DNA from 2 places in the Faecalibacterium wellingii genome. Region 1 is predicted to be linked to the other one. Evidence: predicted binding sites of a transcription regulator. Region 1 holds the regulator's gene; the other holds the start of a gene.
What was found. The regulator Rex, encoded in region 1, represses fermentation and respiration genes when NADH is low (regulators of the CRP and FNR family bind a similar motif). The targets are predictions, from matches to a motif close to ATTGTTAANNNNTTAACAAT.
Positions count from the first base shown of each region.

Region 2: the regulator Rex is predicted to act here: its motif matches at 6,425-6,444, upstream of MTP37_RS05695 (butyryl-CoA:acetate CoA-transferase).

Region 1 is NZ_CP094473.1:426,317-441,253, forward strand. It holds gene MTP37_RS02020 (DNA translocase FtsK) at 1-825, opposite strand, end outside; gene MTP37_RS02025 (ClpP family protease) at 1,055-1,735, opposite strand; gene MTP37_RS02030 (redox-sensing transcriptional repressor Rex) at 2,013-2,654, shown strand; gene MTP37_RS02035 (thymidine kinase) at 2,955-3,569, shown strand; gene MTP37_RS02040 (ABC transporter substrate-binding protein) at 4,170-5,552, shown strand; gene MTP37_RS02045 (carbohydrate ABC transporter permease) at 5,757-6,686, shown strand; gene MTP37_RS02050 (carbohydrate ABC transporter permease) at 6,703-7,554, shown strand; gene MTP37_RS02055 (helix-turn-helix domain-containing protein) at 7,696-8,514, opposite strand; gene MTP37_RS02060 (glycoside hydrolase family 28 protein) at 8,739-10,295, shown strand; gene MTP37_RS02065 (glycoside hydrolase family 88/105 protein) at 10,300-11,445, shown strand; gene MTP37_RS02070 (MarR family winged helix-turn-helix transcriptional regulator) at 11,952-12,389, opposite strand; gene MTP37_RS02075 (citrate/2-methylcitrate synthase) at 12,449-13,804, opposite strand; gene MTP37_RS02080 (methionine synthase) at 14,113-14,799, shown strand; gene MTP37_RS02085 (homocysteine S-methyltransferase family protein) at 14,786-14,937, shown strand, end outside.
Region 2 is NZ_CP094473.1:1,169,887-1,184,823, forward strand. It holds gene proB (glutamate 5-kinase) at 1-190, opposite strand, end outside; gene proC (pyrroline-5-carboxylate reductase) at 198-1,004, opposite strand; gene MTP37_RS05680 (TetR-like C-terminal domain-containing protein) at 1,342-1,923, shown strand; gene MTP37_RS05685 (radical SAM protein) at 2,075-3,508, shown strand; gene MTP37_RS05690 (AI-2E family transporter) at 3,593-4,840, opposite strand; gene MTP37_RS05695 (butyryl-CoA:acetate CoA-transferase) at 4,891-6,237, opposite strand; gene coaD (pantetheine-phosphate adenylyltransferase) at 6,750-7,256, shown strand; gene MTP37_RS05705 (acetyl-CoA C-acetyltransferase) at 7,335-8,552, shown strand; gene MTP37_RS05710 (enoyl-CoA hydratase-related protein) at 8,673-9,458, shown strand; gene MTP37_RS05715 (3-hydroxyacyl-CoA dehydrogenase family protein) at 9,501-10,373, shown strand; gene MTP37_RS05720 (acyl-CoA dehydrogenase) at 10,478-11,647, shown strand; gene acrB (acryloyl-CoA reductase electron transfer subunit gamma) at 11,665-12,459, shown strand; gene acrA (acryloyl-CoA reductase electron transfer subunit beta) at 12,481-13,575, shown strand; gene MTP37_RS05735 (hypothetical protein) at 13,858-14,040, shown strand; gene MTP37_RS05740 (CAP domain-containing protein) at 14,331-14,937, shown strand, end outside.

The DNA.
Region 1 (14,937 bases):
TGCGGGCGGCTCCGGCTGCGGGGCTGCCTCCGGCTCCTCCGCTTCCATCTCTTCGGTCACCTTGTGGCCCCAATGCCGGATGCCGTTCAGCCAGTCCGGCACACCGATATGGAACGCAGGACCGGCCGGTTCGTCCTCCGGCTCCTCTTCCTCATATTCGTCTTCGGCTTCCTCCTCGTCCTCCTCGGCCTCTGCCGCACGGGCAGCCGCACGTTCCGCACGGCGCTCCGCGCTCTGCCGGGCAAGGGCTGCGCCCTTTGCGTGCACCCCGCCGAATGCGGCACACAGCCACTGCCAGACCTCTGCCGGGGTCAGGTCAAAAATGTACAGACTGACGCAGAGCGCCAGCACCGCCATGATCAGGTTTGCCGCCGGTCTGCCGCAGAGCAGCAGCAGATTGCCGCCCAGCAGTGCGCCCAGCGCGCCGCCGCCCAGCCATGCATTCACGCCGTTGGCATAGCAGGCAGCGGTCATCTGGAACGCAGACATGCCCTGCGGCTGGATGTCCGAAAAAACGATCACGGTCCCGCAGGCAAACACCAGCCCCAAAATCAGCTTGAAGATCGGGGGCAGAAGGTCTTCGCCCCGGGTATACTGCACAGCAAGGCAGCACACGGCTGCGCCCAGCACAAAGCTGCCGCAGCCGAAAAGTCCGAACAGCACATCGTGCAGGGCCTTCCATGCCGAATCTCCCTCCACAAAGGCCAGCACCACCAGCAAAAGGCCTGCGAACAGGGTGCCAAGCCCTGCCGGGAGCCGCTGTTCGGCGCGCTTTTTGCGCGATGATGCACGCCGTGTTGTTGTTTTACGTTTTCTTGTCGCCATTCTTCTCTGTTCCCCACACTTGTAGTAGACACACTATTTGATTTTATTATTGTACCACGCAGGGAAGAAAATGGCAAACCTATTGTTGTACAAATTTCTTCAGTCCGGCAGGCCAGCAGATAGCTTTCTTCGCGAACAGCCCGGGACTCCAGTCCCGCCCTACTGCCTGCGGCAGCAGGGTCCCACCCCCAGGACATTCGCTGGAGAAACTATCTGCCGTCCTGTCTTCTTACTCTTTTTCAATTTCTTTATACAGCCACGCCAGTGCATCCGAAAGCCCGCCCAGCTCGTCAATGAGCTTTTCCTTCACGGCCCGGCGTCCGTCCAGCACGGTGCCCATGTCCATCACCAGCTCGCCGGTGTGGAGCATCAGGTCGGTGTAGCGCTTTTCGGTCATGCCGCTGTGGGCCGCCACAAAGCCGGTGATGCGCTGCTGCATCTGCTCAAAGCTGCGCATGGTCTGCGGCACCCCCAGAATGACGCCGGAATGCCGCACCGGGTGCACGGTCATGGTGGCTGTGGGCACGATGAAGCTGCGCCGGGCGCTGACGGCAAGCGGGATGCCGATGGAGTGCCCGCCGCCCAGCACCAGTGTTGCGCTGGGCTTGGATACGCTGGCGATCAGCTCTGCCAGCGCAAGGCCCGCTTCCACATCCCCGCCCACCGTGTTCAGCAGCACCAGTAGGCCCTCGATGCGGGGGTCCTCCTGCGCGGCCACCAGCTGCGGGATGACATGCTCATACTTCGTGGTCTTCTGGCCCTGCGGCGCTTCCGAATGGCCTTCGATCTGGCCGATGACGGTCAGGCAGTGGATGACATGCCCGCCGCGGGCCAGCGTGACCGTGCCCAGATCCTCGATCTCTTCTTTTTCCAGCCGGCCTGCGTCGGTCTGCTGCGTTTCATCGTTCATATGCTTTCCTCCTGCGTTTTCTGTCAGCATTCCCCGGCCTGTGCCGGGCTATACAGACCCGCCGCAGCAAAAAAACGGTAACATTTCATAAAATTTTTTTGAGAATGATTTGACATTCTCCATCCGTGCTGTATACTTTAAATAATTGACTGTAATATCTGCAAACTGTAATATCTGCAATATGAACCCGTAAACGGATCGGGGTTTCTCTGCGCCGCATCTGTAAAGCAGGCAGCTGCGGCAAGTACTGCGATAGAGCGAAAGGAGAAAGTATTCTATGAACACCCCTGCAAAGGCTTCGCTTCCCGTTATCAAGCGTCTTCCCAAATATTACCGTTATCTGCGCTCTCTGCAGGAAGACGGCATCAACAGCATTTCCTCCCGCGAGCTGGCTGCTCAGATGGGCACCACCGCTTCGCAGGTACGGCAGGACTTCAACTGCATCGGCGATGTGAATGGCCGGCAGGGCATCGGCTACTCGGTGGAAAACCTGCTCTCTATTCTGGAAGGCCTGCTGTTCGGCAACGGCGACCGCCTGCCCACTATCCTGATCGGCTGCGGCCGTCTGGGCAAGGCAGTGAGCCGCTTTATCACCACCGACACCAACGGCTACCGCCTGATCGCCGCCTTTGATGTGGCACAGAGCGAGGTGGGCAAGGAGATCAGCGGCATCCAGATCCGCCATATCGACGAGCTGGAGTCTTTCTGTGCCGAGCATCACCCCAAGGTCGCAGTGCTCTGTGTGCCCCGGGACGGTGCGGAGCAGGTCAGCGGCCGTCTGGTGGATCTGGGCATCGAGGGCTTCTGGAATTTCTCCCACTATGACCTTTCGGTGTCGTACCCCGATGTGGTGGTGGAGAACGTCCATCTAGGCGACAGCCTGATGAGTCTGGGCTACCGCCTGCGCAATCAGGACTGAACGTACCTATTATAAGTAATAAGAGAACCCTCTCAGTCAAAGCCTGAGATGCCGCCGAACCCTCTCAGTCTCGCATACGCTCGACAGCTCCCCCAAAAGGGGAGCTTTATGAGTGGGGACGGGAAAGTTTCTGCTTCTCCGGCGAAGGACAGCCTGCCCGGAAGATGCAGAAAAGCTCCCCCTTCGAGGAAAGACTTCCCCCGCTCCGGGGGAAGATGTCGCGCAGTGACAAAAGGGGGAATCTGGCAAAGCCGTTAGGCTTTGGCTGAGAGGGTTCGTTCTGCAAGGAGAGTTTTTCAAATGGCAAAACTGTATTTTCGTTACGGCGCGATGAACAGCGGCAAGAGCACCGCCCTGATGCAGGTGGCCCACAACTACGAGGAGCAGGGGATGCGGGTGCTGATCCTCAAGCCGCAGGTGGATACCAAGGGTGGCGGTGAGCTGGTCAGCCGTCTGGGTGTCCGCCGCAAGGCCGATCTGCTGATCCCGCCGGAAACAGATGTGTTCGAGGCGGTGCGTCAGGCCAACAGCACCGCTGCCCTTGCCTGCGTGCTGTGCGACGAGAGCCAGTTCTTCACCCCGGAGCAGGCCGAGCAGCTGTTCATGGTCACGGTGGACCTGAACATCCCGGTGATCTGCTACGGCCTGCGGGCAGATTTCTCCCTCAAGGGCTTCCCCGGCTCCACCCGGCTGCTGGAGCTGGCCCACACCATCGAGGAAATGAAAACCATCTGCACCTGCGGCCGCAAGGCCATCTGTAACTGCCGCAAGGTGAACGGCAGATTCGTCTTTGAGGGCGAGCAGGTGGCCATCGATCTGGAAAACGATGTGCAGTACGTGAGCATGTGCCCCCAGTGCTATTTCAAGGCAAAGCGCGCGTTCTACGCCGAAAAAGCTGCTTCGCAGGCTGACTGAAACTTGTATACAAGGTCGCTGTGTCAAACGACACGGCGGCCTTTCTTTTTATCCCCGGCCTACGGGCGCAGTCCACGCAGCAGCGCAAAATATGTCGCTGTCGGTGCTTTTTCACCCCCAAAAAGGGCGAAGAAGCACCGATTTCCGTGTCTGCAGACCGGTGCCGGGGGACCGCCGCAAACAATTGATATATCAGAGTGAACATTTTTTGCACTATTGATATATCAGTTCAAAGGCTCCCATCTGGGCTTTTTAAGCTGTTGTTCGTCCACAATGTATGCAACGATTCTACGTTCTGAAACGGAATGTTTACAAAATTATTGCAAAATTCGACGTTCCTCCTATGATGCATCCCAGTTTTCTATGCAAAATAGCGAAGTATACATGTTGCACAGTTTTTCGAGCCAAGTTTATTCATTTCAGCGAAGGCGTCAATTCTTGCGCGAAAACAAGAGCAATATTTGTACGTTTTTTGTTTAGATATCTGCAATTTGCGTCTTTCTTTTTGGTTGTTGTTTTGTTATCATAATTGTATACAACGGGGTATGTGCAGAACCCCCGTTCGAGATGATGTTTTCTGTATTTAGGAGGAGAACGAAAATGAGCAAGGCAATTTCTCGTCGTGATTTCATGAAGGTCACCGGCGCTGTGGGCGCTGCCGGCCTTCTGGCTGCCTGCGGCGGTAACTCTGCTGCATCCAGCTCTGCTGCTTCCACCGCTCCCGCTGCTTCTGCAGACGAGAGCCTGGCACTGTCTGACGGCCCTGTTTCCATGACCATCAGCTGGTGGGGCGGCGACAGCCGTCACGAGGCTTACCAGAACGCCATCAAGGAGTTCCAGGCTGAGCACACCAACATCACCATCGAGCCCACCTTCGCCGCATGGTCCGGCTGGGAAGAGAAGATGGCAGCTGCCTTCATCGCAGGCAACGCACAGGATGTGTGCCAGGTGAACTGGAACTGGCTGTACAACTACTCTGCTGATGGCAGCAAGTTCGTGGACCTGAACACCGTTTCCAAGTTCCTGGATCTGACCCAGTGGGATGCCGCTGCCATGGACGCCTGCTACGTTGCAAACAGCCAGCAGTGCGTGCCCGTTTCCATGACCGGCCGTATCTTCTTCTGGAACATGACCACCTTCAACAAGGCTGGCATCACCGAAGTTCCCAAGTCTCTGGATGATCTGATGGCTGCCGGCAAGGCATTCAAGGAGAAGCTGGGCGACGATTACTACCCCATGCATCTGGGCGCATACGACCGTATGATCCTGATGGTCTTCTACCTCGAGTCCAAGTACGGCAAGGACTGGGCTGACCCCGTCACCTCTACCCTGAACTACACCGAGGACGAGATCGCTGAGGGCATCGACTTCATCAAGAGCCTGGTGGACGGCCACGTCATGATGAACCTGAAGACCTACTACTCCGCTAACTCCGATACCGCTACCCACCAGTCCAACGAGTGGATCACCGGTAAGATCGCAGGCATCTTCGAGTGGGATTCCGCTGCTTCCAAGTACTCCTCCGCTCTGGATGACGCCAACAAGGACGGCTTCACCGTTGGCGAAGAGATCAAGTTTGGCGACAACAATGGCGGCTTCTCCAAGGTCTCCATGGGTCTGGCTATCACCAAGACCAGCAAGTGCGTTGCTGAGGCTGCTACCCTGATCAACTTCCTGCTGAACGAGGAGAAGGGCGCTTCCATCATGGGTTCCGAGTGCGGCATCCCCGCTTCCAAGGCTGGTCTGGCTGCTGCTCAGGCTGCCGGCGCTGTCAAGGATCTGGTTGCTGAGGCAAATGCCAAGGTCATGGCCTTCACCACCAACAAGCTGGATCCCCTGTTTGAGAACAACGACCTGAAGGCTTCCGGCACCGGCATCTATCAGGAAGTGTTCGATACCGTTGACTACGACGGCGTTGCCGGCGCAGACGTTGTTGACACCCTGCTGGACGGCATGGAGTCTGTTGGCTACATCATCGGCTAAGTTCCATTTTTGAGTGCCGCCGTGTGCGGTCACGCACAGAAAAGGGCACCCTTTGACTGAACCTGAGGGGCACCTGCCGCCCGACCGGCAGATGCCCCTTTTTTGTCAGAGATATGTTACAAATTTTTGACAAAGTTGTATCCGGTCTGTTACCCCTTCGTCCGTCTCATGCTCCGAAATTCCTTAAAAAGGAGGATTTCCCAGATGAAAGAAAGCAATGCTCCCGCCGTCGGGCGCACCCCGTTCCAGAAGTGGCTGGACAAATATCAGGGTCTGTTTTATCTGATCCCCTGGATCATCGGCTTCGTCGTCTTTAAGGCAGTTCCCTTCGGTCAGTCGCTGTACTACAGCTTCACCGATATGAACTTCTTCGAGAGCGGCACCAAGTTCGTTGGTCTGGCCAACTACATCACGGCCTTTACCACCACCAAGATCACCAAGGCGCTGATCATCACCTTCAAGTACGCCTTCATCACCGTGCCGCTGAAGCTGGTCTTTGCGCTGTTCATCGCATACATCCTGAACTTCAAGATCGCATGCGTCAACCTGTTCCGTACTGTGTACTACATCCCCTCCATTCTGGGCGGCTCTGTTGCTATCGCCGTTCTGTGGAAGGCTGTGTTCAGTGTGGACGGCCTGCTCAACACCGTTCTGCGCGCTGTCACCTTTGGTCTGGTGCAGGGCCCCGAGTGGCTGTCTGACCCCAGCTACGCGCTGTGGATCATCTGCTTCTTGCGCATCTGGCAGTTCGGTTCTGCCATGGTGCTGTTCCTGGCTGCTCTGAAGGGCGTGCCTGCCGACCTGTACGAGGCTGCCACCATTGATGGTGCCGGCAAGTGGCGTCAGTTCTTCTCCATCACCGTTCCGATGATCACCCCCATCATCTTCTACAACCTGGTCACTCAGATCTGCCAGGCTTTCCAGGAGTTCAATGGCCCGTACATCATCACCAACGGCGGCCCCCGTGGTTCCACCACGCTGATCTCTCTGCTGGTTTACAACTACGCATTCAAGTCTTATGACATGGGTATGGCATCCGCTCTGGCATGGATCATGTTCATCATCGTCTGCATCCTGACGATCATTGCATTCACCAGCCAGAAGAAGTGGGTCTACTACTCTGACGAAAGGTAAGGTGACCAGTATGGGAATGAAAGCATCGAACAAAATCGCGACCTTCTTCAAGTATTTCGTCCTGATCCTGGTCGGCGTCATCATGATCTATCCTCTGCTGTGGATGATCAGCGCTACCTTTAAGGACAACAGCGAGATCTTTGCAGGCATCAGCCTGTGGATCAAGCACCCCACTCTGGATGGCTACCGCGGCGCTCTGAACAACTTTGGCGGTTCCATCAACATCCTGCAGGCCATGCTGAACACCTACAGCTACGTTATCCCCAAGGTGATCTGCACGGTGGTCTCCGCCTGTGTGGCTGCCTACGGCTTTGGCCGCTTCGATTTCCCCGGTCGTAAGCTGATGTTCAACATCATGCTGGCCACCCTGTTCCTGCCGCAGGTCGTTCTGAACGTGCCGCAGTACCTGCTGTACAACAAGTTCGGCTGGCTGGACAGCCCCTTCTATCTGGCCATCTGGGTGCACTGCGCATTTGCGACCGAGACCTACTTCGTCTACCAGCTGGTGCAGTTCATGCGCAATGTCCCCCGTGATCTGGACGAAGCTGCCGCCATCGACGGCTGCTCCTCCTTCCAGACCCTGTACAAGGTCATCGTGCCCATGCTGGGCCCCGCTCTGGTGTCCTGCGCACTGTTCCAGTTCATGTGGAGCTGCAACGACTTCATGGGCCCGCTGCTTTACGTCAGCACCCCCGGCAAGTATCCCATGTCCCTGTTCGTCAAGCTGTCCATGGACGGTGATACCGGTTTCGCCTGGAACAAGATCCTTGCTCTGTCGCTGATCTCCATCCTGCCGCAGCTGATCGTTTTCTTCTGCGCACAGGACCAGTTCGTTGAAGGTATCTCTGCCGGTGCCGTCAAGGGCTAAGCCCCGCGCACAAGCATAAGATCTCTGATACAAACACCCCCTGTGCCGTTCCCGTAGATGGCACAGGGGGTGTTTTTAATGATGTATCGCCTGCGGCGAATATGATGTGCTGCGCAATGATGTGTTCCCGCAGCGGAATTATCATTTCTTATGTCCTTTGCGGTACTGCAGCGGGCCGGTGCCCATCACCTCGCGGAACACCCGGCGGAAATGGGCGGCGCTGGCAAAGCCGGTCTGCTCCGCCACCGCGCTGATGGAAAGCTCTGTGGTCTCCAGCAGCTTCTGGGCCGCTTCGATGCGGCGGTTGTTGATGTAATCCACGATGGACTGGCCTGTCACCCGCCGGAACAACCGGCTCAGGTAGTAGGGCGAAAGATAAAACTGCGCCGCTACCTCGGTGAGGGAAAACTTCTGCCGGTAGTTGGCCGCAAGGTAGGCACAGATCTGCTCCACCGTCTCGTTGCGGGGGCGTGCCACGGCGCTGCTCTCTGCAATGCACTCCTGCTCCACGTAGTGCAGGATCAGCAGCAGATACAGCGGGCCGGGATAATCCTGTTCGTCCATTGCACTGCTCATCATTTCCAGCAGGGTGCGTATCCGGCTGGTCCACTGCACCGGTGCATACAGCACGGTGCGCCCGCCGGGCGCAAACAGACGCGAAAAGTCACGCCCTGCCGTGGTTTTCAGGTCGTGCAGCATCCCCAGCGGAAAATGGCACCCCACGATCTGGGGCACGGCGCTGCCGGTCTGCAGAAAGCTGCAGCCGCCCGGGCCCAGCAGCACAGCGCTGCCGGGGTTTACCAGTACGCTCTGACCGCCCGATTCCAGCATCACGCTGCCTTCGGACACCAGCAGCAGATAACAGGTGTCCTCGTCGGGCAGCAGCTCGTGGCGGTTCGCATTCAGGCGCAGGGTGGCAGCGGCCACCTTGCCGGTGATCTTTTCACGTTCTGATCTCATAATACACTTCTCATCATCTTCCGAGGGAAAACCCTCTCCGTCATCGCTGCGCGATGCCACCTCTCCCAAAGGGCGAGGTTTTATGCATTTGACCGTTCCGCTCCATAAAAGCTCCCCCCTTTCGGGGGAGCTGGCAAACCCAAAGGGTTTGACTGAGAGGGTTCTTTTTCATCATACCATGCCCAAGGCATTTGGGCAAGACAAAACCATCAGGAGGTTCTCTCATGAATCTGTCGCTTATCCGTTCCATGACGCGCAGCGCTGTTTTCGAGCTGGAAAACGACCTGTGCTACCGTCCGGCCCATCCGTTCATCGTCACCCTGAACGGCAGGACCGTCTACGAAGCCTGCCAGACCAACGTGTTCTCCCTGTTCTCCCTGCTGCCCGGCACGGAATACACGGTGGGCGTGCAGGCTGAGGGCGAGAGCCTGACCTGCACCTTTACCACCGAGGCCGAGACCTTCTTTGTGGATGCATCCCGCTACGGTCTGGTGGCCGACGGCACCACGGACAACACCCTCAAGCTGCAGGCGGCTCTTTCTACCTGCCCCAAGGGCGGCACGGTGTATGTGCCGGCGGGCCGTTACCGCACCTGCAGCCTGTTCATGAAGAGCTGCACCACCCTGTACCTTGAAAAGGGCGCTGTGCTGCTGGGCGACAACGATCGCACCCACTATCCCATCCTGCCCGGTGTGATCCCCAGCGAGAACGAGGTGGACGAATACTACCTGACCGGCTGGGAGGGCAACCCCCTGAGCAGCTTTGCCGGCCTTTTGAACATCACGCAGGTGCATGACGTCGTTGTGACCGGCGAGGGCACGCTGGACTGTGACGCGGAAAACGGCGACTGGTGGGTGACGCCCAAGATCAAGCGCATCGCATGGCGTCCCCGTGCCGTGGCCATGGTGGACAGCGAGAACATCTGCCTGCACGGCATCACGGTGCAGAACAGCTACTCCTGGACCATCCACCCCATCTTCGTCAAGCACCTTGACCTGCTGAACTTCAACATCAACAACCCCTACAACGCCCCCAACACCGACGGCATCGACCCCGAAAGCTGCGAGTACATCCGCATCATCGGCGTGAACATCCATGTGGGTGACGACTGCATCGCCATGAAGGCCAGCAAGGTGTTCCTTGGCATGAAGCTGAAAAAGAGCTGCGAGCACACCGTCATCCGCAACTGCCTGCTGGACAAGGGCCACGGCGGCATCGTCATCGGCAGCGAAATGAGCGGCGGCGTCAAGGATATGGTGGTCACCCAGTGTCTGATGGACCACACCGACCGCGGCCTGCGGGTCAAGACCCGCCGCGGCCGCGGCAACACCGCCGTCATTGACGGGCTGGTGTTCCGCAATGTGGAAATGCGCGGCGTCAAGGCCCCCTTTGTTATCAACATGTTCTATTTCTGCGACCCGGACGGCCACGGCCCCTATGTGCAGTGCCGCGACGCCATGCCCGTGGACGAGTACACCCCCAAGCTGGGCAGCCTGACCATGGAGGACATCGTGGCCACCGACGCCCAGTTCGCCGGCTGCTACTTTGACGGCCTGCCGGAGCAGCCCATTGAGCGCGTTACCATGAAGAATGTCACCATTACCTTTGACCCCAACGCCAAGGAAGGTCAGGCCGCCATGGCAGATAACCGCCCGCTGGTGAAGAAGCTGGCCATCTATGCCGAAAACGTCAGGGAGATCGACCTGCACAACGTCAAGATCGAGGGCTACGAGGGCGAGCGCCTGCATTTTGCCAACGTCGGCCATTTTGAGGAGGACTGAAACCATGACCCATGAAGAGATCCTGTCCATGCTGGGCGACTATGTGGACTATCTGATCGCCAATTCCAGCGCCGAAGCACCCATGTGGAACATCGAAAAGGTGCGCAGCGGCAAGCCCAACAAGTGGAACTACATCGACGGCTGCATGATCACCGCCTGCCTAAGCCTGTACAAGACCACCGGCGACGAGAAGTACCTGCGCTTTTCCAAGAACTTCATCGACTGGTTCGTGCAGGAGGATGGCTCCATCAAGACCTACGACCCCAAGGAGTACAATCTGGACAACGTAAATCAGGGCAAGAACCTGTTCACCCTGTACGATATCTTTGGCGATGAGAAGTACCGCAGGGCCATTGACACCATCCGCAGTCAGCTGGCCACCCAGCCCCGCACCAAAGAGGGCAACTTCTGGCACAAGGACATCTATCCGTGGCAGGTGTGGCTGGACGGCACCTACATGGCCCAGCCCTTCTACATGGAATACGAGACCCGCTTCAACAAGATGCAGGGCTGCATCGACAGCTACAAGCAGTTCATGAACATCAAAAAGCACATGCGGGACGAAAAGACCGGTCTGTACTACCACGGCTACGATGAGAGCCGTCAGATGTACTGGGCCGACCCCGTCACCGGCTGCAGCCCCAACTTCTGGCTGCGCGCCATGGGCTGGTTCATGGTGGCGATGGTAGACGTGCTGGAGCGGATGGACGAGCAGCTGTACAACGAGTACCGCGGCATCATGGCAATGCTCAAGCAGACCATCGAGGATGTGCACAAGTTCCAGGACGATGAAACCGGCATGTTCTGGCAGGTGATGGACCACCCCGGTGTGGAGGGCAACTACCTCGAGACCAGCGGCACCGCCCTGTTCGCTTACGCCGTGCTCAAGGGCGTGCGTCTGGGCTACCTGCCCAAACGCATGGCGGCATGGGCCGAAAAGGCCTTCTACGGTACCTGCGACAAGTACCTCTCCAAGAACCCGGACGGCAGCCTGCAGCTGGACGGCATCTGTCTGGTGGCGGGTCTTGGCGGCAAGGATCACCGCGACGGCTCTCTGGCTTACTATTTCAGCGAGCCGGTGGTCTGCAACGACGCCAAGGGCGTGGGCCCGCTGGTGCTGGCCTACACCGAAATGATCGCCAGAAAGTAAGCACTCGCCCATCCTGCCTGCGGCTTCAAGTTTTCAACAGCAAGGCCCCGCTCCTGTGGAGAACAGGAACGGGGCCTTGTTTGCTGCCGAAAAGTATGTTAAACTGAGAGTGCCGCTTCGGCGGTGTTAAGGTGTTGTCTGCATAAAAGGTGGTCTAGCTCCCTCCGGCAAGCTTCCGAGAGGATGTGAAAGCCTTATTGTTGTTCCTCCCGGACGCAAACGCGAAAGGGGGGATGCCTCATGAAGTTGGAAGACGTTCTTCAGCTGCTCGTCGTCATCGGCGGGACAGTCGGAATTACATTTCAGATCACATGGGCAATCTTCAAGGAGATCCATAACAATAAGAAATGACCGCCCCAGCCTTCCAAACAGTGAACGGTCATTTTCTTATTGACTTACTAGCCAGAGGGAGCTGACCATTGCGGGCAGCACCTTTTCTATTTTCAGTATAGTGATTTTCGGCCCGCCTGTCAAGCGGGCTTTTTGTATCGCAGAGCAAAACAGGTTCAGCTGTTCTTCTCCCGCTCCTCCTGCAATACAGCCGTCACCTTCTGCATGATGTCCACAGCACGGCGCAGCTCGTCGTCGCCCAGCTCCGTGCGCAGGCGGGCATAGCAGCGCTTCATAAAATCGCGTTCTTCGGCCATCAGCTCCACCGCCTTGCTGGACAGCTCCACGTAGGTGCGGCCCGCCTCGCGGTCGGTCTTCCACGCCACAAGGCCCTTGTCCTGCAGTTTTTCCACCGCCTTGGACAGCTCGGTGATCTTCAGCCCCATCACTGCAGCCAGATCTGCCAGATAGATTGTTTGCTCCGGGTGCTGGTCGGCCTCCATCTTGATATAGTACAAAATCAGATAGTCGGCCCGCTGGATGGTATTGAACACCCTGTCTGCATCAAAATTGTGCAGAAAGAACCATTCTTCCGGGTGATGTTTCAGTTCCATATCGTTTCCTCCTTCAGAAGCGGTTTTTTGTCCTCGATCCTGCTTGCAAAAGCAGCATCTTACCGTTCATTGCGGCGGATATATTCGTGGTCGCCGCCAAGGCTCTTGTAGGCCGGACGGATGATCTTGTTGGCACTGAGCAGCTCCTCAATGCGGTGAGCGCTCCAGCCCGTCACACGTGCCACGGCAAACAGCGGGGTGTACAGCTCCATGGGGATGCCCAGCATATCGTAGACAAAGCCGCTGTAGAAGTCCACGTTGGGACTGACGCCCTTGAAGATCCTGCGCTCTTCCGCGATCAGCTGCGGGGCCATCGTTTCGATCTTGTTGTAGAGGGCAAGGTCTTTGTCCCGGCCTTTTTCGTGGGCCAGCTGCTCCACATAGCCCTTGAACACCACCTCGCGGGGATCGCTGAGGGAGTAGACTGCGTGGCCCATGCCGTAGATCAGGCCCTTGCGGTCAAAGGCCTCACCGTGCAGCAGTTTTTTCAGGTAGGCTTCCAGTTCCTCGTCGTCCTCAGTGTCGTGCAGATTTTCGCGGATGTTCTGCATCATCTGCATCACCATCAGGTTGGCGCCGCCGTGGCGCGGGCCCTTGAGGGAGCACAGCGCTGCCGCCATGGCAGAGTAGGTATCGGTGCCGGAGGATGTGACCACACGGGTGGTAAAGGTGGAGTTGTTGCCGCCGCCGTGCTCTGCATGCAGCAGCAGGGCTACATCCAGCACCCGCGCTTCCAGCTCGGTGTACTTCATATCCGGGCGCAGCATCCGCAGGAAGTTCTCTGCGGTGGAAAGGGTCGGGTCCGGACGGTGGATGTACATGCTTCCGTCCTTTTCGTAGTGGTTGTAGGCGTGGTAGCCGTACACGGCCAGCATGGGGAAAATGCCCGTCAGCTGGATGCTCTGGCGCAGTACATTGGAGATATCCAGATCGTTGGCCATGGGGTCATAGGAGGCCAGCGTGAGTACGCTGCGGGCCATGGAGTTCATGATATCATGGCTGGGGGCCTTCATGATGACATCCCGGGTAAAGTTTGTGGGCATGGTGCGGCACTCGCCCAGCACCCGGCAGAACTCCTCCAGCTTTTCCTGCGTGGGCAGTTCACCGAACAGCAGCAGGTAGGCCGCCTCTTCAAAGGCGAAACGGCTGCCGGACGACCCCCGGATCAGGTCCTTGACATCATAGCCGCGGTAAAGCAGCTGGCCGTCCGCCGGCTTTTTTACGCCGTTCACATACTGAAAGGCGCGGATATCGGAAATATTCGTCAGACCCGCCAGCACGCCCTTGCCGTTTTCGTCGCGCAGGCCCGCTTTGACGCCAAATTCCCGGTAGAGATCTTTGGCGATGCGGTCATGCTCGGCACACAGCGGCTGCTGCTGGTCGAAATATCCCATCACGTTCTGCAGATGATCCATAGGTGTGTTGCTCCTTTCCTACTGCCCGAAAAACCGTATTGATTCGGGACGGCATTCACTTACATTCAGAATACTCTTCCAGATTACAAAAAGGATATTTCGGTGTCAAGGTACTGTTTGTAAATAAAAAAAGAACAAAACCGGAAAGCAGAAAAGTTGCCGGATGCGTGTTTGCCCTTTTGAAGAGAGTCAGAACGCAGCGGAGGCCGGTTTAAATCGCTTTCTTTCTCTGTGCGGGATTGCGAAAATCCCACAGGTGCGGTATACTTAAAACCACTTTATTTTAAAAAAGCAGGGAGGTGCGGTGGATGATCGGTGCTCCAAGGCCGCTGCCGCTGGCAAAACCGGCAGCCATTGATACGGCACAGGCCGCACGATATTTTGGTGCCCGCGGTGAGCCGGACGAAAAAACCATGGCGCTGCTGGAAACATGCGCCCTGCCGCTGCTGGCGGCGGCAACGCCCCGGGCGGTCTGGCTGGAAGCGGACACGGCTGCCCTTGCCGAAGCAGGCATCCTGCGGGGCGGGGACGTGATGCGCCATCTGGAAGGATGTCCGCAGGCGGTGCTGCTGGCTGTGACGCTGGGCCCCGGCGTGGATGCACAGATCCGCCGCGCCGGTGTGGGCGATATTGCGGCGGGCGTAGCCTCCGACGCGCTGGGCAGCGCGCTGGCTGAGCAGGCCGCAGACGCGGCAGAAGCGGAGCTGCGCCAGTGGGCCGCAAAAGAGGGAAAGTATCTTACCGGGCGGTTCTCGCCCGGCTACGGTGACTGGGATATCGCGGTGCAGCCGCTGGTGGCAAACGCGCTGGACACGGTGCGCCGTGCAGGCCTGTGCGTCACCGACACCAATCTGATGACCCCGCGCAAGAGCGTGACGGCCATTCTGGGGGTCAGCGGCCACCCGGTAAAGGGAAAACTGGCCGGGTGCGGCCACTGCGTGCTGCGCACCCGTTGCGAATACAGAAAGAGGGGAAAGACCTGTGCAAGCGAGTGAACTTTTCAAACAGAGCAATACCGTCCTGCTGGACGGCGGCATGGGCACCATGCTGCAGGCTTCGGGCCTGAAGCTGGGCGCAAAGCCGGAGGAACTGAACATCACCAACCCGGAGCTGATCGAGAGCATCCATGCAAA
Region 2 (14,937 bases), 740 kb from region 1:
CCTTTGGGCGGGTTGGCAGAGAAAGCTTGCCTACGCCCATTCCGATGGCGCCGGAGGACACCAGAATGACCTCGTGGCCTTCGTTTTTCAGGTCGCTCAAAACCTCGACCAGCTTTTCGGTGTGGCGGATGTTCAGCCGTCCGGTGGCGTATGCCAGAGTAGAAGTGCCTACTTTCACAACGATGCGCATGATTCCATTAACCCTTTCCCATTTCCTTAGTCTTATTGTACGAGGCGATGACGGCATCCATCACCGCACCGCGCAGGCCACGCTCTTCCAGCACGCGCACGCCCTGAATGGTGCTGCCGCCGGGGCTGCATACGGCATCCTTGAGTTCGCCGGGATGCTTTCCGCTTTCCAGAACCAGCTTTGCGCTGCCCAGAACCATCTGTGCGGCATATTCCTGTGCTTTGGTGCGGGGCAGGCCGCAGGCCACACCGCCGTCGGCCAGAGCCTCAATAAACTGGTACACCCATGCCGGGCCGCAGCCGGAAACGCAGCTGGCAGCATCGATCAGGCTTTCCGGCACGGCGTCCAGACGGCCCGCGGGAGCCATGATCCTGAGGAACGCTTCCTCTTCCTCTGCGGTAACGTTGGAAGAGCAATACTGGATCATGCCTTCGCCCACCGATGCCGGGGTATTGGGCATGATGCGGATCACAGGAAAGTCCTCACCGGCCAGCTCCTGAATGCGGGCGATCGAAAGGCCTGCTGCCATGCTGCACAGCACAAAGCGCTTGGGGCGCTCGTCCAGCGTGAATCTGAGCGGCTCCAGCAGTGCTTCCATCATCTGGGGCTTCACGGCCAGAAAGATCAGGTCGCAGTCACCGGCCACCTCAGCATTGGTGGCTGTTTTGCAGCCCAGTTCCTTGGCCAGTGCCTGTGCCTTGGCCGCAGTGCGGTTTGCTAGAAAAACCTTCTTAGGGTCAACAGCTTTGCAGACGGCACGGGCGATGGCTCCGCCCATGTTGCCGCAGCCCAGAAAACCAATGGTATCCATCATAGTTTGTACCCTCCCTCAAAACGGAACTTAATTCACAGCCGTCTGCTCCCATTCTAAGCGCAGAGGAATATAAAATCAAGGGCCTTTTCCGCTTTTTTGCCGGAAGAAGCCGCTTTTGCAGGCATTGCACACCGCCGGAAGGGTCTTTTGGGGGCAGAGAAATGGCTTCTGAAGCGAGAAACTGCCGGAGTGAAACACAGGAAGTCATTCTTTGTTTACAAAGTGTACAGAATCAATGCTTGCAATCGGGACTGCTTTTGCGGTATTATAATGTAGAAAGCTGCCAATCGCCGTACGCAGCGGGAAAAATTTCTACGGTCGGGAAAGGAAGGTTTTTGTGTCACAAACAACGAAGCGGGCACTGGAAGCATCGCTGAAAAAGCTGCTGCTGGAAAAGCCCCTCAATAAGATCACGATCAACGATATCACCGAGGACTGCGGTGTGAACCGCATGACTTTCTACTACCACTTCAAGGATATTTACGATCTGGTGGACTGGATCCTGACAGAAGATGCAACTAAGGCGATGGAAGGCTGCGAGAGCTTTGATACATGGACCGAAGCGTTTCTGGACATCCTGCACCAGATCCGGGATAACAAAGCACTGGTGCTGAACGTATACCGCTCTGTGGGCCGTGAACAGGTGGAGCAGTATCTCTACAAGCTTCTGGACCCCATGCTGAAGGAATTTGCGGATCGCGAATGCCGCGATATCACCGTGCAGGACGATGACAAGCAGTTTGTGGTGGATTTTTACAAATATGCGCTGGTGGGCGTGGTGCTGGAATGGATCCGCCGGGATATGAAGACCGATCCTGCTGTAATGGTAGAACGTACAGGACGGATGCTGCAGGGGGATCTGCGCCGTGCGTTATGCCGCCTTGCCAGCAATAAGATCCATCTGGAACAGGACGGCTGAACCGGAAGAACGACAAAATTTTATCATAATCTGCGCCGTGATGGGTTTTCTATCACGGCGCTTTTTCTGTTTATGGCGCACGTTTGTTAAAAATGGTATGATGTCGGCAACAAAAGAGATTTCCGAAGATGTTGTTTGGAGGAAAAGGATAATGAATACTTCTGTTGAGAACCTGACTCATAAAATGCAGCGCGCTGCCGTTGGTAAAATGGCAGACGTGGTGCTTTCTCATGCCGATAAAGACCGTCAGAAAACCGTGGGACAGCTGGTGGATGTTGCAAAGCAGTTCTATGGCAGCTCGTTCAGCGACGAGGCCTACGAGCACGCCAAGCAGACCCTGACCGACCCCGACAGCAAGTGGTCCAAGCTCATCAACTGCGTGCTGGATCAGACCGACCCCAACGTGGCCCGCACCACGGCACTGAATCTGGGCTATGAAGCCTTCTTCCGCGGCACGAAGACCATCCGTGAGAACCGCGTGAAGTACCAGTGCAACATTCCGTGGCTGATCCTGTTCGACCCCACCTCTGCCTGCAACATGCATTGCGTGGGCTGCTGGGCTGGCGAGTATGGCCACAAGAACAACCTCAGCTTTGAGGATATGGACAAGATCGTTACCGAGGGCAAGGAACTGGGCGTATACCTGTACATGCTGACCGGCGGCGAGCCGCTGGTGCGCAAGGCCGATATCCTGAAGCTGGCGGAGAAGCACAATGATGTTGAATTTGCCATCTACACCAACTCCACCCTCATCGATGAGCCCTTCTGCAAAGAGGTGGTGCGTCTGGGCAACATTGCCTTCATGCTGTCCATCGAGGGCACCCCGGAGACCAACGATGCCCGCCGCGGTGAGGGGCACTATGCCGCTGTCATGAACGCGATGGATCTGCTGAAGAAGTACGGCATCATTTTCGGCACCTCCATCTGCTATACCCGTGATAACATCGAAGCTGTCACCAACGACGAGTTCATGCGTTTCCTGTGCGAGAAGGGTGCACACTTCGGCTTCTACTTCCACTACATGCCCGTGGGCAACGAGGCAGCACCGGAGCTGATGCCTACCCCGGAGCAGCGCAAATATATGATCGACCGCATCCGCTATCTGCGCTCGGAGGCCTGCGATATCCCGTTCTACCCCATGGACTTCCAGAACGACGGTGAGTTTGTGGGTGGCTGCATTGCCGGCGGCCGCAACTACTTCCACATCAACTCGGCCGGTGATGCAGAGCCCTGTGTGTTCATCCACTACTCCAATGCCAATATCCACGACCAGAGCATTCTGGAGATCCTGCACAGCCCGCTGTTCATGGCTTATCACAACGGCCAGCCCTTCAACAAGAACCATCTGCGTCCCTGCCCGATGCTGGAAAACCCCGAACTGCTGCAGAAGATGGTGCACGAGACCGGTGCCCACAGCACCGACCTGCAGTCCCCGGAGAGCGTGGAGCACCTGTGCGAGAAGTGCAAGAGCTACGCCGCCAACTGGCAGCCCACTGCGGACGAGATCTGGTCCCACACCAAGATCCGCGAAAGCCGCTACGAGAACTACAAGGATTGGAAGCCCTCGCAGCCCATTGAAAAGTAATCTTCGGCAAACATCATCATAAAAAGCAAAGGCCCTGCGTTCTTTCGAACGCAGGGCCTTTGTGATACAGGGCAGGGGAGATGCTTATTGCTTTTCGGCAGACGGTTCCGGGACAGGCGAAGTATCGTCCTCCGGGTCGCCGAAATTGTCGTGGTAGGTCTGAAGCATGTCGAGCTCTGCATTGCGCTTCAGACCGTGAATGACCAGCTTTTTGATGATGTCATAGATGACGGCAAACAGCGGTACACCCACGATCATGCCCACAAAGCCCCACAGACCGCCGAACAGCAGGATGGCGAACAGGACCCAGAAGCTGGAAAGACCGGTGGTGTTGCCTAGGATCTTGGGGCCGATTACATTGCCGTCCAGCTGCTGCAGGACCAGCACGAACAGCACGAACCACAGTGCCTTGATGGGGTTCTGGATGAGAATGAGCAGGGTAGCCGGAACCGCACCGATGAACGGGCCAAAGAAGGGGATGACATTGGTCACACCGATGATGACCGACACCAGCAGTGCACTGGGGAATTTGAAGATCAGGCAGCCGATATAGCACAGCACGCCGATGATGGCGGAATCCATGATCTTGCCGTTGATGAAGCCGCCGAACATCTTATCGGCATACTTCGCTTCTTCCTTGATGAGCTCTGCCCAGCGGGGCTTGAAGATGCTGTAGAGCACCAGCTTGCCCTGCTGCACAAAGCGCTTGCGGCTGGCCAGCATGTACACGGCCACGATGATGCCGATGACCAGATTCTTGGCTACCGTTACAATGTTCAGCACACCAATGGCGGCACCGCTGACGATGTTCTGCATGGAGGGCAGGAGGCGGGTCTTGATCAGATCATCAAAATTGGTGCTGATGGTGGCATAAGCAGAGTTGAGCATGTTCATGATCTGCTGGTTGTTCTCAATGAACTCCACATGATTTGCCCACTGCACGAACTTTGCAAGGTTGCGCTGTGCAGTGTAGTACAGGGTGGTCACGCTGGTGATGAGCTGCGGAATGATCATCATGCACAAAGCGTAGATGAGGAGCAGACCGAACAGGATGGTCAGTGTAATAGACAGCACATTGACCAGACCATGCATCTTTTCCGGAATGAAGCGGCGCAGAAAGCTCTCGATGGTGTTGCATACGGGCTTGAGCAGGTAGGCGATGACGGCACCGTAGATGAACGGCATCAGAATGCCGGTCAGGGTCGAGATCGCGTTGCCAAAACCGTCAAAGCGGTAGATCAGAAAGAAAAAGATGATGCTCAGGGAGATCGCTCCGAACCCGGCCAGCATCCCGTAAAGATAGGGCTTGATGTGCGGCTTTTTGTCCATCATGTGATAAACTCCATTCCTGCCGCAGGCAGCAGGAATACCCACGGCACATGTTAGATTTTGTTGCTCCTGCGCCAGATATGCATCTTTTCGGCTTCCTTGATAAGGTCTTCGCGGAAGTCGGGATGTGCAACGTTGATCAGGGCTTCAGCCTTTTCCCAGGTGGTCAGGCCCTTCAGGTTCACGCAGCCGAACTCCGTGCACAGGTAGTGGATGTTGGCACGGGTGTCGGTGATGATGCTGCCGTTTTCCAGCGTGGGACGGATGCGGCTCTCCATCTGGCCGGTCTTCTTATTAAAGAAGGTGGAGGACAGGCAGATGAAGCTCTTGCCGCCCTTGGAAAGGTATGCGCCCAGAACGAAATCCAGCTGACCGCCGGCACCGGAGATGTGCTTGAGGCCTGCAGTCTCGGCGTTCACCTGACCGAACAGGTCGATGTCCACAGCGTTGTTGATGGAAATAAAGTTATCCAGTGCGGAGATGCTGCGGATATCGTTGGTATAGTCCACGGGAGCGGACATGCACTCCGGATTATCGTTCAGGTAATCGTACATCTTCTGGGTGCCGGCACCAAAGGCGTAGACCTGACGACCCTTGTCCAGCTGCTTGCGTGCACCGGTGATCTTGCCGGCCTTGGCGATATCCACAAAAGCGTCCACATACATTTCGGTGTGCACGCCCAGATCCTTCAGGTCGCTCTGTGCAATCAGGCTGCCGATGGCATTGGGCATACCGCCGATGCCCAGCTGCAGGCAGGCACCGTTGGGGATCTGCGGAACGATCAGGTTGGCGACCTTCAGATCCACTTCGGTAGCAGCACCGGGAGCGGCCATCTGGCCGATGGGAGGATTCTCGCCTTCCACGATGCCGGTGACCTGAGAAATGTGGATGCAGTTCTCCATGCCGCCAAGGCAGCGGGGCATGTTCTTGTTGACCTCAACAACGATCTTCTTGGCTTTTTCGCATACAGCGCCCAGATGAGATGCACTGGGGCCGAAGTTGAAATAGCCGTGCTCGTCCATGGGGGTCACCTGGAACACGGCCACATCCAGCGGGTCCGGGCTCTCACGGTAGTAACGGGGCAGCTCGGAATAACGGATGGGGGAGTAAAAGGAGAACCCCTGTGCAATGGCCTTGCGCTCAATGCCGCCCATGTGCCAGCTGTTCCAGGTCATGTGTGCGGCGGGGTCGTCGATCTGGAAGATCGCGGGCACCCACATCAGGATGCCGCCGCGGAAGTTGACGCCCTCCAGCTCCGGCAGACGCTTTGCAAGCTCGGCATCCACCGCCACGGGGGTGTTCACTGCCCAGCCGTAGTCCACCCAGTCACCGCTTTTGACCAGTGCGGCAGCCTGAGCGGCGGTCATTTTTTTCTGAGCATACAGTTCCGTAAAATCCATTATAAACCATCCTCTCCTATAATAACATAAAGGAATTGTAAATTTATCATTTACACTTCCTGCACGGACAGATCTTTGCAGGTTATTTACCGGTTTTTGGTAGTTTGCACACAACTCTGACATAACCGTGTGGTATCCTGACAGACAGCAGGGAAAGCTGCCGGACAGGTCGGCAGACCTGCACAACTTAGTTATAACATTAACAATGTGCAGAATCAATAGTTTATCGTGAAAATTTTGGCTGACTGTCAATATTTACAAAATTTAGAGCAATTTCGGAGGATTGTTTGGTGCGGTGAAACCAAAAATCTTTGCAAAAGGACTTGATAAAATTTTGACGATGTGATTTACTTATAGCGTAGCAAGTTGCCGCGATGTGGCACAGCGTTGATTGTTTAAATTTTAACGATAAAACGTACAGCTTGCACAAAATCTTGCACCCAAGACTGGAAAGTGCTATCATGGCAGAACCAAAACGCGCTTTTCACAGCGCTCAAGGAGGACACCAGACGATGGCAACAGCAGTTTACCCCGGTTCGTTCGACCCGGTCACAAAAGGACACCTTGATATCATCAAGCGCGCAGCAAAGATCAACGATCATCTGATCGTGGCAGTGCTCAACAACAGCGCAAAGAATCCGCTCTTCACCGTAGAGGAACGCGTAGAGCTGCTCAAGGAGTGCTGCAAAGGCATCCAGAATGTTTCGGTGGAGAGCTTCGACGGCCTGACCGTAGAGTTCGCCAAGAAGCGGCACGCTTCGGTGATGGTACGGGGACTGCGGGCTGTGACGGACTTTGAAAACGAGATCCAGCTTGCGCAGACCAATCACGCACTGATGCCCGGCATTGAGACCATGTTCCTTGCCACCAGCATCAAGTGGAGCTACCTTTCTTCTACAATCGTGAAGGAGGCAGCGTATTACGGCAGCGACATCAGCAAGTTCGTCACCCCCAATGTGGAAAAGGCGGTCAACGAAAGGTATGCGCTGATCCGGCAGGGAAAAGACCCTGAAAAATAATTTGCAGAAATGCCCAAGGGCGTTTTGATAAAAAGGCAATCGAAAAGCAACACATACACAATTCAGGAGGCTATTCACATGAAAAAGATCGTTATCGCATCTGCATGCCGTACCGCTATTGGCAAGTTCGGCGGCACTCTGGCAAACGTTCCCGCAGTTGAGCTGGGCTCCATTGTCATCAAGGAAGCCCTGAACCGTGCAAACGTCGCACCTGAGCAGGTCGATCATGTTTACATGGGCTGTGTCATTCAGGCTGGTCTGGGCCAGAACGTTGCACGTCAGGCTGCTCTGAAGGCTGGTCTGCCCATCGAGACCCCGGCTGTCACCGTCAACGTGGTGTGTGGCTCCGGTCTGAACTGCGTCAATATGGCTGCTCAGATGATCGAGGCAGGCGATGCTGATATCGTGGTCGCAGGCGGCATGGAGAACATGGACATGGCTCCCTTCGCACTGCAGAAGGCTCGTTACGGCTACCGCATGGGCGCTCCTATGGGCAAGAGCGAGATCGTGGATACCATGGTCAACGATGCTCTGTGGGATGCCTGCGGCTTCAACAAGCACATGGGTATGACCGCTGAGAACGTCTGCACCAACGAGACCTATCAGAAGAAGTACGGCTACAGCCCCATCACCCGTGAGATGCTGGACGAGTTCTCATACAACAGCCAGCTGAAGGCTGACAAGGCCATCAAGGACGGCGCTTTCAAGGACGAGATCGTTCCTGTTGTGATCAAGGGCAAGAAGGGCGACACCGTGTTCGATACCGATGAAGGCCCCCGTCTGAGCGCTCCTGAAGTGCTGGCAAAGCTGAAGCCTGCTTTCACCAAGGACGGCATCGTGACTGCTGCAAACTCCTCTGCCATCAACGACGGCGCTGCTGCTCTGGTCATCATGAGCGAGGAGAAGGCCAAGGAGCTGGGCGTGAAGCCTCTGGCTACCTGGGTTGCAGGTGCTCTGGCAGGTGTTGAGCCCGAGGTCATGGGTCTGGGCCCCATCGCTGCTACCAAGAAGGTCATGGCTAAGACCGGCATGAGCGTTGCTGATATGGATCTGGTCGAGGCAAACGAGGCCTTCGCAGCACAGTCCATCGCTGTCGGCGAGGCTCTGGGCTTCGATAAGGATAAGCTGAATGTCAACGGCGGCGCCATCGCTCTGGGCCACCCGGTCGGCGCTTCCGGCGCTCGTATCCTGGTCACCCTGCTGTATGCTATGAAGCACCGTGGTGCTCACAAGGGTCTGGCTACCCTGTGCATCGGCGGCGGTATGGGCTGCGCTACCATCGTTGAGATGGACTAAACTCCATTATTGGAGAACCTGACTGAATGACAGACCCGGGCAGGGGAGGAACCGGAGAGCCTGCTCTGGCCCGGGGGCTGTTTATGATAACTGATAAGATTTGAATAGGAGGTTTTCACAATGGCATTTGTAAAAACCGAGGTGCAGGGCGCAGTTGAGATCATCACCATCGACCGTCCCAAGGCACTGAATGCCCTGAACCCCGAAGTTCTGGCAGACCTGAAGGCTGCATTTGAGGCTGTGGATCAGGAGACTGTCCGCTGCATCGTTCTGACCGGCGAAGGCGACAAGAGCTTCGTGGCAGGCGCTGATATCGGTTCCATGAGCACCATGACCAAGGCAGAGGGCGAGGCCTTCGGCAAGCTGGGCAATGATGTGTTCCTGATGATCGAGAGCTTCCCCATCCCCGTCATTGCAGCCGTGAACGGCTTTGCACTGGGCGGCGGCAACGAGCTGGCAATGAGCTGCGACATCCGCATCTGCTCTGACAACGCTGTGTTTGGTCAGCCTGAAGTTGGTCTGGGCATCACCCCGGGCTTCGGCGGCACTCAGCGTCTGGCACGTCTGGTCGGCATGGGCATGGCAAAGCAGCTGGTCTACTCTGCTCTGAACATCAAGGCAGACGAGGCTCTGCGCATTGGTCTGGTGAACGCTGTGTATCCCCAGGCTGAGCTGATGGAGAACGTGCTGAAGCTGGCCGGCAAGATCGCAAAGAACGCACCCATCGCTGTACGCAACTGCAAGAAGGCAATCAACGGCGGCATCAGCCTGCCCATCGAGAAGGCTGTTGAGGTCGAGGAAAAGCTGTTCGGCGACTGCTTCGAGACCCACGATCAGGTGGAGGGCATGAGCTGCTTCCTGTCCCGTGAGAAGCCGAAGCCCAAGGCAGTGTTCACCAACAACTAATCCATTACTACATAATTTTTGATATTAAAGGAGAGGTTTCCTATGAAGATCGGTGTTATCGGCGCTGGCACCATGGGCCAGGGCATCGCAAAGGCATTTGCACAGGTTGAGGGCAACACCGTTGCTCTGTGCGACATCAAGCAGGAGTGGGCCGAGAATGGTCTGGCAAAGATCAAGAAGGGCTACGAGAAGCTGGTTGCCAAGGGAAAGATGACGCAGGAAAAGGCAGACGCTATCGTTGCTGCCATCACCCCGGGCCTGAAGGAAGACCTGTGCGCTGACTGCGATCTGGTCGTTGAGGCTGCTTTTGAGGATATGAAGGTCAAGCAGACCACCTTCGGCGAGCTGGATAAGATCTGCAAGCCTGAGTGCATCTTCGCTTCCAACACTTCTTCTCTGTCCATCACCGAGATCGGCAAGGGCGTTGGCCGTCCGCTGGTCGGCATGCACTTCTTCAACCCCGCAGACCGCATGAAGCTGATCGAGGTCATCGCAGGCTGCAACACTCCCGCTGAGACCGTTGAGAAGATCAAGGAGATCTCTGTTGCCATCGGCAAGCAGCCGGTTCAGGTCAACGAGGCTGCAGGCTTTGTCGTCAACCGCATCCTGATCCCCATGATCAACGAAGCAGCCTTCATCAAGATGGAAGGCGTTTCCGATATCGCCGGCATCGATACTGCTATGAAGCTGGGTGCCAACCACCCCATGGGTCCCCTGGAGCTGGGCGACTTCATCGGCCTGGATATCTGCCTGGCTATCATGGACGTGCTGTACAAGGAGACCGGCGACAGCAAGTACCGTGCATGCCCGCTGATCCGTAAGATGGTCCGCGGCGGCAACCTGGGCTGCAAGAGCGGCAAGGGCTTCTACGTTTACAACGCAGACCGCACCAAGACCCCTGTTGACCAGCTGTAAATTCTGATAAACGTTTCTCCCGACTATGGAAACACGGCCGGGAGGAATTTGTTTGCACCGGGCAATTCCGGTAAATGAAAAAGACCCGTTAGGAGGATATAGCGATGGATTTTACTCTGTCCAAGCAGCAGCAGATGGTACAGAAAATGTACCGCGAGTTTGCTGAGAACGAAGTCAAGCCCCTGGCAAAGAAGGTTGATGCGGAAGAGTACTTCCCCAAAGAGACCGTCGAAAAGATGGGCAAGCTCGGCATGATGGGCATTTATTTCCCGACTGAGGTCGGCGGTGCAGGCGGCGATGTGCTGTCCTACGTCATGGCAGTGGAAGAGCTGAGCAAGGTCTGCGGCACCACCGGTGTCATCGTCTCTGCTCACACCAGCCTGTGTGCTGCTCCTATTTATGAAAATGGTACTCCCGAGCAGAAGGCAAAGTATCTGCCCAAGCTGTGCAGCGGTGAGTGGCTGGGTGCTTTCGGCCTGACTGAGCCGGGTGCCGGCACCGACGCACAGGGCCAGCAGACCATTGCAAAGGAAGAGGACGATTGCTGGGTGCTGAACGGCTCCAAGATCTTCATCACCAATGCAGGCTTTGCTGATGTGTTCATCGTCATTGCCGTCACCGACAATGTGCTGGACAAGAAGGGCCGTCCCACCAAGCTGTGCTCTGCTTTCATCGTGGAGCGTACCGACCCGGGCTTCTCCGTCGGTAAGGCTGAGGACAAGATGGGCATTCGCGGTTCTTCTACCTGCGAGCTGATCTTTGAGGACTGCCGCATTCCGAAGGATCGTATGCTGGGCGTGCGCGGCAAGGGCTTCCAGCTGGCTATGGCTACTCTGGATGGCGGCCGTATCGGTATCGCATCTCAGGCTCTGGGCATTGCCGAGGGCGCTCTGGAAGAGACCGTGGCTTACGTCAAGGAGCGCAAGCAGTTCGGCCGTGCCATTGCAGCTTTCCAGAACACTCAGTTCGAGCTGGCTGAGATGAAGGCACGTGTTGAGGCTGCAAAGTATCTGGTCTACGCTGCTGCTCTGAAGAAGCAGGAAGCAATGGATGGCAAGAAGGTTCGTTACAGCGTCGAGGCTGCTCAGGCAAAGCTGATCGCAGCCCGCACCGCAAGCGATGTGACCCGCCGCTGCCTGCAGCTGTTCGGCGGTTACGGCTACACCCGTGACTATCCCATCGAGCGCATGATGCGTGATGCCAAGATCACTGAGATCTACGAGGGCACCAGCGAAGTGCAGATGATGGTCATTTCCGGCGCGCTGCTGAAGTAAGGGAGGCAAGAGTTACAATGAAAGCAATTGTTTGTGTAAAGCAGGTTCCTGATACCTCCGGCAAGGTGTCCGTCAAGCCCGATGGCACTCTGGACCGTGCTTCGATGGCTACCATCACCAACCCTGATGACCTGAACGCTCTGGAGGCTGCTCTGAAGCTCAAGGACGCTACCGGCTGCGAAGTCGTTGTTGTTACCATGGGTCCTCCGCCGGCAGAAGGCATGCTGCGTGAGCTGCTGGCCCGCGGTGCAGATAAGGCTGTTCTGGTCTCCGGCCGTGAGTTCGGCGGTTCCGATACCTTCGCAACCAGCCAGATCCTGGCTGCTGCCGTCAACAAGATCGGTGTCGGCCCCGAGGACGTTGTGTTCTGCGGCCGTCAGGCAATCGATGGTGATACTGCTCAGGTCGGTCCTCAGATCGCTGAGAAGCTGCACCTGCCTCAGGTCACCTATGTGGCTGACATCCAGAAGGATGGCAACACCCTGACCGTGAAGCGTATGCTGGAGGACGGCTACATGATGGTCAAGGTGCAGACTCCCTGCCTGCTGACCTGCATCAAGGAGCTGAACCAGCCCCGTTACATGAGCGTGAACGGCATCTTCACCTGCTATGACAAGCCGATGGAAGTGTTCGATTACAACGCACTGAAGGACGATCCGCTGATCGAGGTCGATACCATTGGTCTGAAGGGTTCTCCGACGAACGTCTTTAAGTCCTTCACTCCTCCGCAGAAGGGCGCAGGCACCATGCTCAAGGGCGACGATACTGCCGCACAGCTGGCTGGTATCCTGGCCAAGAAGCACCTGATCTGATGAAAGGAGCATAGGATTACAATGGCTGATTTTAACGAATACAAAGGCGTTTGGGTCTTCTGCGAGCAGCGCCAGGGCAAGCTGATGCCCACTGATTTCGAGCTGGTGAGCGAGGCCCGCAAGCTGGCTGATGAGCTGGGCTGCAAGGTCACTGGTCTGCTGCTGGGCGACAACGTGGAAGGCATTGCCAAGGAGCTGGGCGGCTATGGTGCCGATGAGGTCATGGTCTGCGACAGCCCCCTGCTGAAGGATTACACCACCGATGCATACGCTAAGGTCGTGTGCGACATGGTCAACGAGTACAAGCCCGAAGTCCTGCTGATCGGTGCAACCAACATCGGCCGCGATCTGGGCCCCCGCTGCGCAGCTCGTCTGCACACCGGCCTGACCGCTGATGCTACCCATCTGGACATCGACACTGCAAAGTACATCGATTTCCTGAAGGAGAGCTCCACCATCGACCTGTCCAAGCAGAAGTTCGATATGGAAGACCGCAACCTGAAGATGACCCGTCCCGCATTCGGCGGCCATCTGATGGCTACCATCATCTGCCCCCGCTTCCGTCCGCAGATGTCCACCGTGCGTCCCGGCGTTATGAAGAAGGCTCCCTTCGATCAGGCCAAGGCTGATGCCTGCCAGATCGTGAAGCCCGCATTCGCTCTGGCTGCTGATGACATCAAGACCGAGGTCCTGAGCGTTGAGAAGGCCGCTGAGAAGCTGGTCGATCTGATCGGCGCAGACGTGATCGTCTCTGTCGGCCGCGGCATCAGCAAGGATGTCCAGAAGGGCATTGAGCTGGCTGAGCAGCTGGCAGCTGCTCTGGGCGGCGGCGTTGTGGGCGCTTCCCGTGCCGTCACCGATGCAGGCTGGATGACCGCTGACCATCAGGTTGGTCAGACCGGCAAGACCGTGCACCCCAAGATCTATGTTGCTCTGGGCATTTCCGGCGCTATCCAGCACACTGCTGGTATGCAGGACTCCGAGTGCATCATCGCTGTCAACAAGAACGAGGGTGCTCCCATCTTCGGCGTGGCTGACTACGGCATCGTGGGCGATCTGTTCAAGGTCGTGCCCGAGCTGATCAAGCAGATCGAGGCAGCAAAGGCTGCTCAGTGATCGCCTGAAGCAAGATTTTTTCAATAGCATAGCCTGAATTGTGGAAGGGCGGCTCTTCGGAGCCGCTCTTCTTTTTTTGTTTGTCAAATGCTAAGGTGACGCATAAAAGACAGTGGACAAAACAGCAAGAGGCAGGGCTTCGCCAGAGGTCCTGCCTTTTTGCTCTGTTCGGCGATTCTTTGAACTATGTCCTTTTTGGCGGGGCTTGTTGCATTTTGCGTAATACTCGGTTCCGTCAGAGCAAAGAGTTAGAGTATTAAACTGTACGGAGGGACAGCACAGATGGGTTCGGAAGAACCGTCTGCGCTGTTTTTTGTTGCGGATGGTGCTGCAAAAGAGCGGATGCAGTGCAGGGATAGCCAGAGGAAGAAAAAGCAGCGTCTGAAAGTGCACACAAAGTGCAGCGAAACATGGAAAAACGGCTTTGAGTTAAGAAAAAGACGGAAATACACAATTAAAGCGTAACAAAATCGTGTTGCAAAAGTGAATTTCCGTACAAAAAGTGCCATGAGCAGCCTCCGAAAAAGGACGTATTGCAACATTTGCATAACAATAAACCAACATTTAGAACGTGTTTGAGGCGCTTATAAAGGGCTTTTTAGGAGAAAAAAGCTCTAAAATTTTATGTGATTCATCAAAACATGACTGAATCCCTTGACCATGAGACACTTTTGTGATACTATTGTTGCACAACAGTTGCATTTGTGAAACGGTAGTGTTGCAAACAAGTTGCAAAAACTTGCGGAGGATGTCTTATGGAACTTGAGATGAAGATCGTAAAGAAGGTCGCAGCCGCTGCGATGGCCATGGCTGTGGTTTTTGGTGCCGCATCCCTCAAGCCTGTTGCCGCAAATGCTGCACAGGCCGGGTCTGAGACAGCTTCCGTGATGGAAGAAGAAAACTCCTTCCTGAGCCATCAGGATGAAGCTTACCAGAACGAGTTCCTGCGCCGTGTGAACAGCGAGCGCGCAAAGGCTGGCCTGAAGCCTGTCCAGCTGGGTGATAGCAGCCACAATAGTGCTGCTCAGGAGCGCGCGAAGGAACTGGCCTCTTCTTATTCTTACGTTCGTCCCAATGGCCAGCGCGATTTTACCGTCTTCGCAGAGAATGGCATCGAAGATGTGTCGATTGGCGAGGACTACATGGCGGGCGTTTCCACCCCCGATGCAGCGGTAGATCAGTGGATGAATATTGATTTTGCCCGTGAGCGCATCCTGAACGCAGATGCGACCACCATGAGCGTGGGCCACTATGAAGGCGGCGTTTACAACAACTACTGGGTGCTGATCTTCTCTTATCCCGAAAACTCTTACACCAGCGACTATCGTCAGAGAGTTCTGGATCTGGTCAATGCAGAGCGCG